Regions from separate parts of the Mesorhizobium sp. B1-1-7 genome, predicted to be linked through region 1. Evidence: predicted binding sites of a transcription regulator. Region 1 holds the regulator's gene; each other region holds the start of a gene.
What was found. The regulator LexA, encoded in region 1, represses DNA repair genes until DNA is damaged. The targets are predictions, from matches to a motif close to TGTTCNNNNTGTGTTCNG.
Positions count from the first base shown of each region.

Region 2: a site for LexA is predicted at 3,980-3,997, ahead of FJ978_RS08835 (ATP-dependent helicase). Genes of this name have one in related genera too.
Region 3: a site for LexA is predicted at 2,231-2,248, ahead of FJ978_RS23840 (PA0069 family radical SAM protein). Genes of this name have one in related genera too.

Region 1 is NZ_VFWQ01000001.1:207,625-213,390, forward strand. Features, by position in the region: gene gltX (glutamate--tRNA ligase) at 1-419, opposite strand, end outside; gene FJ978_RS01025 (ComEC/Rec2 family competence protein) at 523-2,976, shown strand; gene lexA (transcriptional repressor LexA) at 2,970-3,722, opposite strand; gene FJ978_RS01035 (pyridoxal-phosphate dependent enzyme) at 4,258-5,073, opposite strand; gene FJ978_RS01040 (GntR family transcriptional regulator) at 5,070-5,766, opposite strand, start outside.
Region 2 is NZ_VFWQ01000004.1:335,906-341,671, reverse strand. Features, by position in the region: gene FJ978_RS08855 (diaminopropionate ammonia-lyase) at 1-550, shown strand, start outside; gene FJ978_RS08850 (Zn-dependent hydrolase) at 547-1,791, shown strand; gene FJ978_RS08845 (M20 aminoacylase family protein) at 1,784-2,944, shown strand; gene FJ978_RS08840 (hypothetical protein) at 3,258-3,431, shown strand; gene FJ978_RS32745 (hypothetical protein) at 3,737-3,910, shown strand; gene FJ978_RS08835 (ATP-dependent helicase) at 4,012-5,766, shown strand, end outside.
Region 3 is NZ_VFWQ01000014.1:140,176-145,941, reverse strand. Features, by position in the region: gene FJ978_RS23845 (ribonuclease HII) at 176-871, opposite strand; gene FJ978_RS23840 (PA0069 family radical SAM protein) at 1,002-2,156, opposite strand; gene FJ978_RS23835 (glycosyltransferase) at 2,307-2,828, shown strand; partial or broken gene FJ978_RS33285 (hypothetical protein) at 2,845-3,091, shown strand; gene FJ978_RS23825 (aldehyde-activating protein) at 3,081-3,515, opposite strand; gene moaB (molybdenum cofactor biosynthesis protein B) at 3,658-4,212, opposite strand; gene FJ978_RS23815 (4-(cytidine 5'-diphospho)-2-C-methyl-D-erythritol kinase) at 4,199-5,098, opposite strand; gene FJ978_RS23810 (membrane protein) at 5,125-5,310, opposite strand; gene FJ978_RS23805 (S49 family peptidase) at 5,452-5,766, opposite strand, start outside.

The DNA of each region.
Region 1 (5,766 bases):
TTGACGCCGGGCGGGGCTTCGGACGGATCACGATCGCGCCACTGGCCGTTGTAGCGCGGCGGCAGGCCCTTGGCGCGCGCTGCCTCGCGCATCGCCTCGAGTTCGGCGGGGGTCTCGTAGCTGTAATAAGCCTTGCCCAGGCGCACCAGCTCCTCGGCCACCTCGCGGTGTCGCGGCGCGCGCTCGAACTGCGAAACCGCGTCGCCATCCCAGCCCAGACCGAGCCAGGTGAGGCCGTCCAGGATCGCGGCCGTCGCCGCCTCGGTCGAACGCTCGCGATCGGTGTCCTCGATGCGCAGCAGCATCGTGCCGGCGGTATGCTTTGCATACAGCCAGTTGAACAGCGCCGTGCGCGCGCCGCCGATGTGCAGGTAGCCGGTGGGCGAGGGGGCAAAACGGGTGACGACCTTGTCGGACATTGAACTCTCGGGAAGCGTCTGAAGCGGGGTGTGGGGTGCGCGGACTTTCGCGCGTCGCGCGTTCATGTACCATAGGGCGTCAGGGGTGCAAGGGGCAGACCCGATGGCTGGACGAAGCCGGGGCTCGGATCAGGGCGAGGACGCAGTTGTTGGCGTCAGCGAGCGGTCCTTGTTTGCGATGCCGCTGCCGGCCGAGTTGCCGACGCAATCGCCTCTCGTGCCGGGTTCAGGCAAGCAGTCGCTACCGGATATCCCCGCCCCAGTTTCGTCGCCGGCCGGCAGGATCGTGCGTGTGCGTCGGCAACTCGGCCGGCTGTCATTGCCGCGCCTGCGCAACGGCATCACTGCGGCGGCGGAGCTGGAGCTTGACCGCGGCATTGGCTTCCTGCTGGTGCCGGTTTGCCTTGCAATCGGCGCGATCGGCTATTTTTCCCTGGCAGCCGAACCGGACTTCGCCAGGCCTGTCGCGGTGGTGGCCCTCATGGGCCTGCTGGCGATTGTCTCGCGCTCGTGGCCGAAAACCCATCTGTGCATGACGGCGGCATTGCTGTGCGCGCTTGGCTTGCTCGCCGCCAAGGTCGAGACGTGGCGCACCGGAACCCAGATGCTGGGCTCGGAAATCTCGACGCAACTGAGCGGCCGCGTGGTCTCGATCGAAGAGATGGAGACCGGCCGCATCCGGCTGACCATCGACGTGACATCGACCGCCCGGCCGAAACTGCGCTACGCGCCGGAAAGGGTTCGGCTTTCGGCACGCAAGATACCGCCGGAAATGACCGCCGGCTCCCTTGTCACGGGCTACGCCAAGCTGTTGCCGCCAACCGGTCCGGTGCGGCCGGAGAGCTACGATTTCTCCTTCGACAGCTATTTCGCCGGCATCGGCGGCAGCGGGTTCTTTCTCGGCAATCCAAAAGTCGTTGCGGCCGATGACGGTGGCATGCCGCTGTCGGCCCGCCTTTCCTCAGCGATAGAAAACGCCCGCGAAGCCATTGCCGACCATATCAGGGGCAGCGTCGGCGGCGCCGAAGGCGAGATCGCGGCGGCGTTGATCGTCGGCGTGCGCGCCGGCATCCCCGACGAAATCAACGAAGCGATGCGGCGCACCGGCATCTATCACATCATCTCCATTTCGGGACTGCACATGGCGCTGGTCGCCGGCACCATCATGGGTCTGCTGCGCGGCGCCTTCGCGTTGTTCCCCGACTTTTCCGCGCGCCGGCCGGTGAAGAAATACGCGGCCGCGGCCGCACTTTTGTCGATCGCCGCCTATCTCGTCATCTCCGGCGTCGTCGTCGCCGCCGAGCGCAGCTTCATCATGCTGGCGGTGATGCTGATTGCCGTCCTGTTCGATCGCGCGGCGCTGACCATGCGCAATCTTGCGATCTCGGCGATCGCCGTCATCCTGGTTTCGCCGCATGAGGTGGTCGGTCCGAGCTTCCAGATGTCGTTCGCTGCGACCGCGGCCCTGGTTGGCGCCTATGCGGGCTGGGCGGATCACCGTGCGGGAAAGACCAGACCGCCGCCGCCGAAGCGCTCCTTGCCCGGTTTCCTGACCCGAAAATTCCTGCTGGCGACAGGCGGATTGGCCATGACCTCCATCATCGCCGGCAGCGCCACGGCGCTGTTTGCCATCTGGCATTTCCAGCGGGTGTCGCCGCTCAGCCTGTTCGCCAATCTGGCCGTCATGCCGATCGTGTCGGTGGTGATGTTCCTGGCCGTTGCCAGCGCGCTGCTGATGCCGTTCGGACTGGATGCGCCATCCCTTTACCTGATGGGCAAGGGCCTGACCGCGATGATCGCCATTTCGGCGTGGATATCGGAACGCTCTCCGGTCGATGCTGTCGGGCTCATCTCACAGCAATCCGTGCTGCTGGTGACGATTGCCCTGGTCATCGCGACGATGGCGACGACGTGGCTGCGGCTTGCAGCGCTTCCATTCGCGCTCGCCGGCTTGCTGGCGGTGTCCGACACGCGCCCGCCGGATGTGCTGGTCTCGGAAGATGCGCGGCTGGTCGCGCTGCCGATCGGCGGCGGCGAACTCGCGGTCAGCCGGCCCCGGCCAAATGAATTCACGGTCGACAACTGGAAGCGCGCGCTGAGATCCGAAACCATCATCCTGCCGGAGATGTTCGACAAGGCGGATGGACAATTCGATATTGCCGATGCCGTCAATCTCCCGCCGGGAGCGCCGTTCTATTGCACTGACGGCGTCTGTCTCGCCAGGCACCCGTCCGGTGCGATCATAGCGCATGTCGAAGACCGCAAGGATACCTGGAAGGCCTGTGGCTTCGCCGACCTGATCATTGTCAATGACGCGACGGCCTATGATTCTTGCCACAATCCGCTGGTTCTCGTCGTCACCAAACGGCAGCTCGCCCGCAAGGGCAGTGCGGCCATCTTCTTCGACCGCCAATCGGCCACCGGTCCGCCAACCATCAGCTTCGCAGTAGATAGCCCGTATCGGCCCTGGCACGCGCAGCGAAAATTTTCGCGCGAGGCGAGGGGCCTGGAGCCCTATCGCAAACCTGACAAGCCAAGTGCCGTGCCGGCTCAGTAGCGCCTGATCAGCCCGACGAGCTTGCCCTGCACCTTGACCCTGTCCGGCCCGAAGATGCGCGTCTCATAGGCCGGATTGGCGGCTTCAAGCGCAATCGAAGCACCCTTGCGGCGAAACCGCTTCAGGGTCGCTTCCTCCTCGTCGACCAGCGCCACGACGATCTCGCCCGGGCTCGCCGTATCGGCGTTGCGGATAATGACCGTGTCGCCATCGAAGATGCCGGCCTCGATCATCGAGTCGCCCTTGACCTCGAGCGCATAGTGCTCGCCGCCCATGATCATGTCCGGCGGCACCGAGATGGTATGCGTCTGATGCTGGATGGCATCGATCGGCACACCGGCGGCGATGCGACCCATGACCGGGATGGACACCGCTGGAACCGCATCGTCGTCATTGCCGGCAGCGGCAAAGCGCGACGGTGCCGGCTTGATCTGGCGGCCGAGGCTGCCCTGACCGAGACCGCCTTGGCCGAGACTTCCCTGGATGACGCTTGGCGAGAATTTCTTTGCCGCGTTGAGGCCCGGCGCGATCGAATCCGGCAGCCGCAGCACTTCCAGCGCACGCGCCCGGTTGGGCAGCCGGCGAATGAAGCCGCGTTCCTCCAGCGCCGTGATCAGGCGATGGATCCCTGATTTGGAGGCGAGGTCGAGCGCCTCTTTCATCTCGTCGAAGGAGGGCGGAATACCGCTTTCCTTGAGCCGTTCATGAATGAACATCAAGAGTTCATGTTGCTTGCGTGTCAGCATGGCGGCCCCCAAGGCATCTGGACAAGGGTTTTGATCCAGAATGGTTCTGATCCAGAATCGAAAAACAAACCCAGAACAAACACTATCTGTTCCAGTTGTGTTCTGCAACCGTTTAAAGTTTAGTGAATTTGGTAAGAGAGCCGAAATCATTTGCGGCCCCGGACAGGCCGGAAATCGGGGTTTTTCGCCCGTTGCCGCCCGTCGCCCGCATTGAAATGTTTGGTTAATAGCCTGTGGCCTGTCTTGCGACATGGCTCGGCATCAGCCGACGGCAGAGCCCGGCGAGGCCGATTTCCGCGCTTGCGATCGGCTTGCCTGCCGTGAACGAAACGAAATCAAAACGCCAACAATCGCCGGTTCGGAAGCAGGTACGGGATCAGGCTGGCGGGATCGCACCGGCCAGCACCTGCGCATAGGATTCCGCATCGATATTGCCGCCGGAGATGACGCAGACGACGTTGCCGGTCGCCTGCTCGCTGCGGAGAGCCGCGGCCAGCGAGGCGGCGCCCGCGCCCTCGGCGACGACCTTGGCCTTCTAGAACAGGAGCCGCATGGCCTCCGTCACCTCTTGCAGGCTGACGGCGATGGCACCGTCGATGAGCTGGTTCGCCAACGGCCACAGTTCGGGGATCAGGGAGGGACCGCCAATGCTCTTGATGAAGGAGGGCCGTGTCTCGATCTCGACAATACGTCCGGCCGCCAGTGCGGCGGTCACCGGCGCTGCGTTCTCGTCCTCGACGGCAAAGACCCTCGCCTGCGGACGAAGGGCCTTGAGCGCACTTGCAACGCCGGTCGTCATGCCGCCGCCTCCATATGGCGTCAGCACGAAATCGACATCCGGCAGATCCTCGACAATCTCGAGGCCGATGGTGCCATTGCCAGCCAGCACCGCCTGATCGGTAACGGGATTGATGAGAAGTTCGCCAATGTCGGGCCGCTCGATCGCGGTGATGTAGCGCCACCAGGTCCCGTGGGAGACAAAGCGCACCTCGCCGCCAAGACGGCGGACACCGTCGATCTTGGTCTGCGGCGCGCCGGCATACATGTAGGCGGCCATCGGAACGCCAAGAGCCCTAGCCGCCCAGGCCATCCCATAGGCCATGTTGCCCGAACTGACGATCGCAACACCGAGCCTGAGCTCATCGGCGTCACGAGAAAGCAAGGCATTGAGCGCCGGCCTGAGCTTGAAGGCGCCGATCGGCGACAGGGTCTCGAGCTTGAGGAATATCCGCTGGTCGGCACGGCCAAGATCGAGGCGCAGCAGCGGGGTGCGCGGCAGCCAGGCGGCCAGCCGATCGCGGGCTTCGGCAATCTCGTCAAGCGTCGGACGATGCGGAGGTGCCGAGATCATCCGGCAACCGCTTTCAAGCTGCCGGCGCGCGCGACGTCCTTGTTCGCGTCGCCGTCCTCGCTGTGGACATAGACGTGCAGCGTATAACCGATGTGGGCCGTCATCAGCGCTTTTGCCCGCTCGACGTCGCGGTCCAGGGCGGCTTCCATGATCGCCGTGTGGTGCTCGATCGCCATCGCCTCGCGCAGCGCGTTCATGGCCTCTTCGTAGCCGTCCTTGAGGCCGGCCGCCGCCCGCAATGTCGGCGCCAGCCCAAGAAAGCGATGGTGCCGGCGCAGCTGGTCCGAGATCGTCGAGCGAAACCGCAACAGCCAGCTGGATGTCGCAGCGCTCAGCAGCGCGGCATGAAAAGCCTCGTGGTTCTCGTCCCACTGGTCGACGGCGGCATCCGATGGGTCGTCCACCGCGGTCTTGCAGCGGGCGAGCCGGTAGTGCGCGGTGACAACCGCGTCTTCCCACTCCCGGCCGCCTTTCTCCATCGATTCCTGGAAGAGCGGTATCTCGACGACCATCCTCGCGCGCGCCAGATCCTCAAGTTCGGCCCGGGATACGGGGGCGACCGCGAAGCCGCGATTGCTGATGGCGGTGACCAGGCGTTCGGCTTCGAGCCGCGACAATGCTTCGCGCAGCGGCGTCCAGCCAACTCCATAGATGCCGCGCAGGGCGCTGAGCTTGAGCGGGGCACCCGGCATG
Region 2 (5,766 bases), on a different contig from region 1:
CGTCTTCGTCCAGGCAGGTGTCGGCGGCGTTGCCGCCGCGGTGGCCGGTCATCTCGCCATCGTGCTCGGCAATGCCAGGCCGACCTTCATTGTCGTCGAGCCGGCCCGTGCCGCCTGCGTTGTCGCAGCTGCCCGGGCAGGGCGCGTGGTCAAAGTGGCGCATGACGAGCCGACGGTGATGGCCATGCTTGAATGCTACGAGGCCTCGTCAGTCGCCTGGCGCGTGCTGGCGCGCGTTGCCGACGCCTTCATGACCGTGGACGAGGATGACGCCGTCGCGGTGATGCGGCGGCTGGCGCGACCAGCTGGCGGCGACCCTGTGATCGTGGCCGGTGAAAGCGGCGGCGTCGGCCTTGCCGGGCTGATCCGGGCAGTCGCCGAAACAAAGGCCGAACTCGGGCTTGACGGCAAATCCCGCGTGCTGGTGATCAACACCGAAGGCGCCACCGACCCAAGCCGTTATGCCGGGCTCGTCGGCATGAGCCCCGCCGAGGTGCTGGCCGGCAAGCTTGCTGTCGAGGCCAAGCTTGCTGTCGAGGCAATGCCATGATCGCGATCGACGCACAGCGCCTGCTGGGCCGCATCCGTGAACTCGGCGCTGTTGGCCGCGACGCCGAGGGCAGGCTGACCCGGCTGGCCGCTTCCGACACCGACAAGCTCGGCCGCGACCTCTTCGTCGGCTGGCTGCGGCAAGCCGGGCTCGATGTCGCCGTCGACCGCATCGGCAACATCTTCGGCATCTGGCAAGGCGCGGACAATAACGGGCAGGCGCCTGTGCTCATCGGCTCGCATATCGACACGGTCATCGACGCCGGCATCTATGACGGCTGCTACGGCGTGCTTGCCGGGCTGGAGGTGATCGAGACGCTGAAATCATCAGGCCTTTCGCCGTCGCGCCCAATTGCCGTCGCAGCCTTCACCAACGAGGAAGGCGTGCGCTTCTCTCCCGACATGATGGGATCGCTGGTCCATGCCGGCGGCGTTGAAGTTGAAGCGGCACTCGCCGCCGTCGGCACGGACGGCAGCACGCTCGGCCAGGAACTCGCCCGCATCGGCTATGCGGGCGATCGCGAACCTGGCTTTCTCAAGCCGCACATCTATGTCGAGCTGCATATCGAGCAGGGGCCGGTCCTGGAGCGCGAGGGCATCCCCATCGGCGCGGTGGAGAGCCTGCAAGGCATCTCCTGGCAGCGCATCACCATCGACGGCGTCGCCAACCACGCCGGCACCACGCCGATGTCGATGCGCTGCGATGCCGGATATGCGGCTGCACGCGTGGTCACCTTCCTACATGACCGGGCAGCGGCCTCCAATTCGCCAACCGTTGCCACTGTCGGCACGATGCGCTTGGAGCCGAACGCCATCAACGTCATTCCATCGCGCGCCGTCTTCACCGTTGACCTGCGCGATCCCGACGAACAGCATTTGCAGGCGGAGGAGGCGGCGCTGGCCGCCTTTCTGGAACGGCTCGCCGACGAGGGCATCACCGTGACGGTCGAGAGGCTGGCGCGCTTCGAGCCCGTCATTTTCGACGGCCGGGTCGTCGAACTGATCGAGGCCGCCGCGAGCAAGCGCGGGCTCGTCTCGAGGCGCATGACCTCGGGCGCCGGCCATGACGCCCAGATGATCGCGCGCATCGCGCCGGCGGCGATGATTTTCGTGCCGAGCGCCGGAGGCATCAGCCACAGTCCCCGCGAGCACACCGAAGATGCCGAGCTTGTCGCCGGCGCCAACATCCTGCTTGATGTGGTCGCCGACCTTGCGGGGATGGGGGAGCGCGGGAATGGCTGAACTCGATTCCGAAACGCTGCAGCGGGAAATGACCGGGTGGCGGCGTGACCTGCACGCGCATCCCGAATTCGGCTTTGAGGAGAAGCGCACCGCGGCCTTCGTCGCCGCCAAGCTGCGCGAACTCGGCTTGGACGATGTCACCGAGGGCGTCGGCGGGACTGGTGTCGTCGGCACGCTGAAGCGCGGCAGCGGCAACCGTGCCATTGCGCTAAGAGCCGACATGGATGCGCTGCGCATCGCCGAGCAATCGACGGCCTCGTACCGGTCCGGCAATCCCGGACTCATGCATGCCTGCGGCCATGATGGCCACACGGCAATGCTGCTCGGCGCGGCAAAGCGGCTGGCAGCGGAGGGTGGTTTCGACGGCACCGTGCGCTTCATCTTCCAGCCGGCGGAGGAATGGGGCAGGGGCGCGCTGGCCATGCTCGATGATGGCCTGATGCGGCGTTTCCCCTTCGACGAGATCTTTGGGCTGCACAACATGCCCGGCCTGCCCGTCGGGCATTTCGAGACCCGCGCCGGCCCGATCATGTCGGCCGAGGACATCTTCGAGATCGTGCTGAGCGGGCTCGGCGGCCACGCGGCGCGGCCGCATTCGGGCAACGAAACGCTGGTCGCCGCCTGCGCGCTGGTCACCAATCTGCAGACCATCGTCTCGCGCAGGCTGAGCCCGGCCGACATATCGGTGGTTTCGGTGACCGAACTGATCACCGACGGCTCCCGCAATGCGCTGCCCGGCTTGGCCCGCATCCTTGGCGACGCACGCAGCTTCCGCCCCGAGGTCAGCGCCGGGATCGAACGCCAGATGCGTATAATCGCCGAAGGCACCGCCGCCGCCTACAACGTCACCGCCGAAGTGAACTACAGCCGCGAATTCGTGCCGCTGCGCAACGATGTCGAACTGGTCGACGCGGCTTTCGCTGCCGCCAGGGACGTCTTCGAACCCGGCAACATCGCGGTGGCGGCTGAGCCGATGACAGCCTCGGAGGATTTTGCCCGCTTCCTCGACCACGTGCCGGGCTGTTTCGTCTTCCTAGGCAATGGCGAGGCCTCGGCGCCACTCCATAACTCCAGCTATGACTTCAATGATGAGGGGTTGCTATTCGGTGCCAACTTCCATGTCGCCATCGCCAGGCGACGGCTTGGGGTTTGAAGGGCGAGGACTCGTTTGGTTCGTTTTGCGGGGGAAAACGCCCGGAAAGAGCCAAAATCCTCGATCCTGCATGACGCAGCGGCAAGACTCAGCTAGCCTCTTCCTTGCGGCGGACCTCTTATCCGCTTGGCCGGCGCCTTTCTCCTCCCAAGCGGCGCCGGCCTTCTTCTGCGTGGCGCCGCCTTGCTAAATTAGCACTCATTAAATTTGGAATATTCGCACTTCCAGGAAGTTAGGGTCTTGCTGGCATAAGGCGGCGGGTCTTTGGGGACTTGCGGGAAGACAGATGCGCGGGCGGAACTGGATAAAGGCGTTGCGTCAGGACGAAGCGCGGCAGGTGCGTGCGCGTATCGCCGAGCTCGAACGGAACCTGACGGCGGCGTCAGCGTCCCCAAGCCGTCAGCAACGGCACGAAGCCGGGCACGAACTGCGCAATGCCAAGTTCCGCCTCGAGCGGCTCGAGGAATGCATCTCGGCGATGCCTTGAACACCCGACCTGTTGCAAGGAGCCCAGAACCTGCTGCACGGAGCACTGGCTCACTTGCCGACAGTGCCCGTGTTTACGACGGGGTTGCTGGCGAGGCTTTGTTCAGCGCCGGGAGCCGTCGTTGGCGGCAATTTGTTGTCGCAGGCCGAAACAGCCAATACCACCAGGACGAGGCCCAATCTTAGCTTTTTCATCGCTATCGCCTTCTGTCTCAAAACGAGGTGATGTCGGTTTGGTTGCGAATTTCGCGTGAGGGAACAAAACGCCGTTCCTTTGGTTGATCCCGATCACGGGAGAACCGATCCATGGTCCGTTTGCTTCTGGCAGCCACCCTTGCCCTTCTCGCATACCGGCTCGCTCGCAAGATGATCGATGAGGTGCCCGACAATTTCGACCCGCTGTTGCTGCCGGCGCCAAGAAGCGACCGCGAAGCTCTGCGCCGTCAATCGGCGGCGATGGGTGTCGATCCCAAACGGTAGTCCCCAAGCGATAGTCCCCCAAGCGATAGTCTCCAAAGCGGTCGTCCCCTATCGTGCCGCTTCTGTGTTGCGAACAAAGCGGAAACGATGCTTGATGGGCGATGAACCTCGCCGCCCATGATTCGACCTTTGTGGAATCGACCGTCCCGCCCGCCTACCTTGAGCGGTTGAACGACGCCCAGCGCCAGGCCGTCGAGCATGGCGACGGCAAGATCGCGGGGCCTTTGCTGGTCATTGCCGGCGCCGGCTCGGGCAAGACCAACACGTTGGCGCATCGCGTCGCGCACCTGATCGTCAAGGGCGCCGACCCGCGCCGCATCCTGCTGATGACCTTTTCGCGGCGCGCCGCGTCCGAGATGGCGAGACGCGTCGAGCGCATCGCCGGTGAGGTGCTCGGCCGCGACGCGACGGTGATCACGGATGCGTTGACCTGGGCCGGCACCTTTCATGGCATCGGCGCCCGGCTGCTGCGCGATTATGCGCTGGAGATCGGCCTGGATCCGGCCTTCACCATCCATGACCGCGAGGATTCCGCCGACCTGATGAACCTGGTCCGGCATGAACTCGGCCTCTCGAAGACTGAGGCGCGCTTTCCGACCAAGGGCACCTGCCTCGCCATCTATTCGCGCGCCGTCAACGCGCAGGCGCCGTTGGGCGAAGTATTGGGTTCCGCCTTTCCCTGGTGCGCCGGCTGGGCCGAGCAGCTGAAGCAGCTGTTCGCCGGTTACGTCGAGGCCAAGCAAGCGCAGAACGTGCTCGATTACGACGATCTGCTGCTCTATTGGGCGCAGATGGCGGCCGAGCCTGAAATCGCCGCGCATCTGGGCGGGCGTTTCGACCATGTGCTCGTCGATGAATACCAGGACACAAACCGGCTGCAGGCTTCGATCCTGATGGCGCTGAAGCCCGACGGTGCCGGGCTGACGGTGGTCGGCGACGATGCGCAGTCGATCTATTCGTTCCGCGCCGCCGAGGTGCGCAACATTCTCGATTTCCCCAAGCAGTTCGCGCAAGCCGCCGATGTGGTGATGCTGGAGCGCAACTACCGCTCGACCGAGACCATCCTCGCCGCCGCCAACGCGGTGATCGGCGAGGCCTCGGAACGCTTCACCAAGAACCTGTGGTCGGAGCGCAAATCCACGGGCAAGCCGAGACTGGTGAACGTCCGCGACGAGGTCGAGCAGGCGAATTTCGTCTGCGATACCATCCTGGCCGAGCGCGAGGCCGGCATCGCGCTGAAATCCCAGGCGGTGCTGTTTCGTGCCTCGCACCACAGCGGGCCGCTCGAGATCGAGCTGACGCGGCGCAACATTCCCTTCGTAAAGTTCGGCGGTTTGAAGTTCCTCGATGCCGCCCACGTCAAGGATGTGCTGGCGGTGCTGCGCTTCGCCGAAAACCCGCGCGACCGCGTCGCCGGCTTTCGGGTGCTGCAGCTTTTGCCGGGAATTGGCCCTTCGGCCGCCGCGCAGGTCGTCGAGACGATGACATCGGCGCTGGACGAGGCGATGGGCCTGGCCGGATGGCGCCCGCCGCAGCGCGCGGCGGACGACTGGCCAAGCTTCGTCGCGCTCTATTCGGGCCTGCGGGCCGGCGCCAAATGGCCTGCCGATCTCGAACAGGTCAGGCTGTGGTACGAGCCGCATCTGGAGCGCATCCATGAGGATGCGATCACGCGCCGCGCCGACCTTTTGCAACTCGAGCAGATCGGATCGGGTTATGCCTCGCGCGAACGGTTCCTGACCGAGCTGACGCTCGACCCGCCGGACGCGACCAGTGACCAGGCCGGGCCGCCGCATCGGGACGAGGATTATCTGATCCTGTCGACCATCCACTCGGCCAAGGGCCAGGAGTGGAAA
Region 3 (5,766 bases), on a different contig from region 1:
CGAAGCGCTAATCTCCCTCCTTGAGGGGGAGATGGCCGGCAGGCCAGAGGGGGTCGCCTCACGTAATGCGCCGGCCTGATCTTTCATATGAAGGGGCGCCGCGCCCCGTCGAACCTACCCCGTCTGTCGCCTTCGGCGACATCTCCCCCTCGAGTGGGGAGATTAGGCGCTCAGCTCAATCCAGCCCTGCCAAACTCTCTTCTTCAACCACCTCGGCACCGCCCAGCCTGAACGGCGAGAACGACACGCGGTGCAGCCGCGCGACCGGGCCGTGCGCCTCGATGGCCGTGCGGTGCCGGGCCGTGGCGTAACCCATGTGCACCTCGAATCCGTAGCGGCCGTTATGGCTGCCGCAACCGCACATCATGCGGTCGCGCATGACCTTGGCGACGATGGAGGCAGCGGCGATCGACTGCGAGCGCTGGTCACCCTTGATCAACGCGCGGCCCTCGCACGGCAACCCCGGCGGCACGTCGCGTCCGTCGGCAAGCGCGAGCTTAGGCCGAACCGACAGCCCGACCAGCGCGCGTCGCATCGCCTCAAGGCTCGCCTTGAGGATATTGCTGCCGTCGATGCCCTCGGCGCTGATCGAGGCCATCGAGATCGCCTGCGCGGAGCCCAGAATGCGCAGGAACAATGCCTCGCGCTGCAAATGGCTGAGCCGTTTGGAATCATCGAGGCCTTCGGGAATGTTGGCTGGGTCGAGCACCACTGCAGCAGCGACCACCGGCCCGGCCAGCGGGCCACGGCCAGCCTCGTCCATCCCCGCCACAGGCCACAGGCCGTCGGCCATCGCCTTCGTCTCGAAGGAGAAATCGGGTTTCTCGACAATTTCGAAGAGAAGCGGAGAATCAGAACGCGCGCGAGCCATGTTGCGGCGAGGTTCGCATCGGTTCCGATTCTCCGCAAGTCCCTCCGGGTCGGGTGGGGCGCCGGACCGGGAGGGCACCGTCTGCTGGCCGGGGCAGGCCGGACGGGATTTCACAAGCGAAAAAGAAAGATCAAAGCAGCATCAGCTGCTCCTGGTCCTTTCCCGCGGCGACGAACTGGTCGGTTCGCAGCGTGCGCCGTTCGGCATTGAGGCCGAGCCGCTTGGCGGTGATCTCGAAGCGCCGGCCGATCTGCCAGGCATAGGGTCCGGCGCCCTTCATGCGCTTGCCCCATTCCGAATCGTAGTCCTTGCCGTCGCGCATCGAGCGGATCAGCGACATTACGTGGCGATAGCGGTCGGGATAGTGGCGCAGCAGCCAGTCCTTGAAGATCGGGCTGACCTCCAGCGGCAGTCGCAGCACGACATAACCCGCCTCGCGCGCGCCGGCAGCGCTCGCCGAATCGAGGATCCGTTCCATCTCCTGGTCGGTCAGGCCGGGGATGATCGGTGCCACCATGACCGAGGCCGGAATGCCGGCATCGGAAAGCTGCCTGATCGCCTCCAGCCGCTTGGTCGGCGTCGATGCGCGCGGCTCCATCGTGCGCGCCAGCATGCGGTCGAGCGTCGTCACCGACAGCGCCACCTTGGCGAGCCCGCGCTCGGCCATGCGCGACAGGATGTCGATGTCGCGCGTCACCAAAGCGGATTTGGTGACGATGCCGACCGGATGGCCGCGCGCCTCCAGCACTTCGAGGATCTCGCGCATGATCCGGTACTGCTTCTCGATCGGCTGGTAGGGATCGGTGTTGGTGCCGATGGCGATGGTGCGTGGCTGGTAGCCGTCCTTCGACAGTTCCTTGTCGAGCAGCCGCGCCGCATCCGGCTTGGCGAATAGCTTGGATTCGAAATCCAGGCCCGGCGACAGGCCCATGAACGAATGCGTCGGCCGCGCGAAGCAATAGACGCAGCCGTGTTCGCAGCCGCGATAGGGGTTGATCGAGCGGTCGAAGGAGATGTCTGGCGATTCGTTGCGGGTGATGATGGTGCGCGGCCTTTCCACCTGCACCTCGGTCTTGAACGGCGGCAGTTCCTCCAGCGAACTCCAGCCATCATCGAAGACATGCCGGGTGACCGGCTCGAACCGGCCGGACGGATTGATGCCCGCTGACCGGCCACGGTTGCGGTCCGGACGGATGCGCATGCCGCTCTGCTCGATCATCGCATTGGCCATCTCGGCTCGTCCTGCCCCGAAGGCTGCAATGTCGGCGCGCATTATCGGCTCCATCTTCGCCCGCTCCCAGGGACTGTCCATGTTGTGTCGAATCGCTCTGCTCATGAAATTATTCCTATTCCCTTGATGAGAACAAAGCAAGAACCTTCTATGGTGCGCTGCAAGAACTGGCATCGTGTCCACCTTTCCGCTATTCGGCTGATGATGCTCAGTGTTCTCATCGAAACCCGCAATGACGAGGAGGCTCTCGCCCGCACGCTCGGCTCGCTGATTGGCGGCGCCGTCGAGGGCGTGGTGCGCGAGGTCGTCGTCTGCGACACCGGTTCCACCGACCAGACGCATCATGTCGCCGAACATGCCGGCTGCCATTATGTGACGAGCGGCGGTATCGCCGCCGGCATCCGGCAGGCCAAGGGCGACTGGCTGTTGCTACTGGAACCGGGCGCCAGGCTGGTGGAGGGCTGGACCGAAGCGGTCGTCGCCCACACGGCTCGGCAAACCATGGCGGCGCGGTTCTCGCGTGCACGTGGCAGCCGCGTGCCGTTCCTGGCGCGGGTGTTTTCGGGAAACCGTGCCCTGGCCGACGGATTGGTGATCAGCAAGCGGCAGGCAGCGTCCTTGTCGAAGCACGCCGGCAGTGCCGAGGCGCTTGCACGCGGCCTGGCGACAAGGAAGCTCGACGCCGAGATCTGGGTAGCGCCGGCGAAGCGGGAATCGCGCAAATGATTCTTTTGCAGCTGCTGTCTACGTCAGGGGCAGCCATGATCGCCGCGCCCTCAAGCATCAGCTAGCCCTACTGTCGGCCATCCCGCCAAGGAGGTACTGGACGCCTATGGCGAGCAGAGCCCGGTACACTGACCGGCGAAGCTGGCCTCGGCTTCCACATGGGCGCCGTGCCGGCGCGCACGCCGCGGCTGATGATGGAAGTCGGCTTCGGCGTATCTGCGCCTTCGCGCCGGCGGTTTCACGGCGAACCGGTCATCCGCTGAAAGCGGACAGGATATCCACAGGCATCCAGCGTGCCTGTCGCCGGGCAATGCGTTCTTGCCTGCTCTCGGCATCATAGTCCATGGCGGCTGGCTCGCGGCTGAACCGCAGCCGGTCGTCCAGGGCATTGACGATGACGATCGCCCTTGCATCCCCGCCATCGGTGGTGATCGCCGCGACATAGACGCCGCAGTCCCGGCAGATCAAGTAGTCGGCGGTGCGCAATCCGAACCGGTATCTATGCAAACGGGCGTGGTCCTCGACCGAGACGATCAATTGTCCGAGCGGATCGGCAACGGCGCGCGAGCCATGTTTGATGCAGAACGCGCATTGGCAGGCGCGGACTTCGATTTGCGAGGGGTCGAGGTCGGTTGAAAATCGAAGGCGTATGTTGCCGCAATGGCATCCGCCGGCATGCACAGTCATCGCTTCCGCCTCATCGTCAACGGCAAGGGCCGCCGCTACGAAAGGTACTTCCTCCGGCATCGCGTTTGGAATGGTCTTTCGAAGGCGAGGGCAGCGTTTTGCCCGGCAAACGCGACGTGAAACCGGCGCCTTGCCTCGGCTTTTACAGAGCCGATTTGCCGCGCCGCAGGTGCTCGTCCAGGCGCGGCATGATCTCGACGAAGTTGCAGGGCATATGCCGGTAGTCGAGCTGCGCCTTCAAGATGCCGTCCCATGCGTCCTTGCAGGCGCCGGGCGAACCTGGCAGCACGAAGACGAAAGTGGCATTGACGACGCCGCCGGTCGCCCGGCTCTGGATCGTCGAGGTGCCGATCTTGTCGTAGGAGATGCGGTGGAACACTTCCGAAAAGCCGTCCATGCGCTTTTCGAAGATCGGTTCCAGCGCCTCCGGGGTGACGTCGCGGCCGGTGAAACCGGTGCCGCCGGTGGTGATGACGACGTCGATTGCCGCGTCCTTCGACCAGCCAAGCACCTTGTCGCGGATATTGTCGCGGTCGTCGGTGACGATGTCGCGGGCGGCCAGGATGTGGCCGGCGTCGGTGATGCGGTCGGCCAGCGTCTGTCCGGATTTGTCGTCGGCGAGGCTGCGTGTGTCGGAAACGGTCAGCACCGCGACACGCACCGGAATGAAGGACCGGCTTTCGTCAGTTCTGGCCATCTGCGCCCTCCGATGCGATGCTGCGCGTCGCCGCGACGAACCAGTCGGGCTGGCGGCCGCGGATCTCGGCCGCCGCGCGCTTGGCGACATTGCCGGTCTCGAACAGGCCGAAGCACGTCGCGCCCGAACCGGACATGCGCGAAAAACCCGATCCAGCCTTATCGAGCCATGAGAGCGCCCGGCCTATGGCGGGCTGTATCGCCTGCGCCGCCGGTTGGAGATCGTTGCGGGTGAGTTCCAGCCAGTTGCGCAGGCTGTGAAAATCGATGCCGCGCGGCAGCGGCGGCAACGGCTCGTTGTCGCGGCGGGAAAGTGCCGAAAACACCTCGGCCGTCGAGACCGGCATGCCCGGGTTGACCAGCACCAGCCCCAGCGCCGAGACGTCCGGCACCATCGACAGCTCGTCACCAATGCCGCGCGCGACCAGCGGCCTGGCCGCCAGGCACATCGGCACATCGGCGCCAAGCGAAAGCCCGATCCGCGCCAGCCCGGCGCCATCGATGTCCAGACCCCATGCCTGCACCAGGCCGCGCAATACCGCCGCCGCGTCGCTGGATCCGCCGCCGACACCAGAGGCGACAGGCAGGTTCTTTTCAAGCTTGATGGCGACAGGCGGTGTCTTGTGCGGTCCGGCCGCTCTTCGCAGCGCGTCGCGTGCCTTCAGCACCAGATTGCCGGCGTCGAGGGGGGCCTCCGGCGCATAGCGCCCGGACACGGTGAAATCGTCGCTGTCGGCGAGCGCGACCTCGACCCGGTCGCCAAAACGCGTGAACACCGCCAGGCTTTCGATCAGGTGATAGCCGTCTGCGCGCCTTCCCGTGACATGCAGCGCCAGGTTGATCTTGGCGGGCGCATGCCAGGTACGCGAACCGATGTCGGTGTCCACGGCGTCAGTCGTTTGGGGGATGATGCTCAGTCCTTGGCCAGCCGGTATTCGCCGGTCTTGGGATCCTTGACCAGCGTTCCCATCGCGCCGTTGGCCGCCTGCTTTTCGGTGCGCCGCACCTTGGCCGTCACGCGCTCGGCTTCGCGCACGAATGTGCGGTAGCCGAAATAGGCGGCGACGCCAACGACGGTGAAGAAAATGATCTGCGGCATGTCAAAACTCCTCCCACGCTGGGCCGGCGAAGGCGGCCGGTCGGGTCGGTTAATGCATGTCGCCCAAAAATGTGTTCGGCTTTGGCAAAACGACAGGCACGAGACTTCAAGGCACCTATGCTAGACGGTTTTACGCGGTTTTCAAAGCCCGAACCGAGCCCACAACGCGCGCTCTTCCGCCGCATCGATCACCCCGCTGGCAGCGGCGGCGGCGATATCGGGCGCGGAAAAGCCCTGGCTCGAGCCGAACAGGCCGAAGCGGCCGAGGAAGCCGCGCGGCGCGGTGATCAGCCTGAGCTGGGTCTTCGCCCCGAACCGGGTCTTGAGCACCGTGCGCATGTCGCTGAGCGCGTCGACAAGGCCAAGCTCCAGGCCCTTCTTGCCGGTCCAGAACAGGCCGGTGAACAGGTCCGGATCGTCCTTCAGCTTGGTGCCTCGCCGCTCCTTGACCAGATC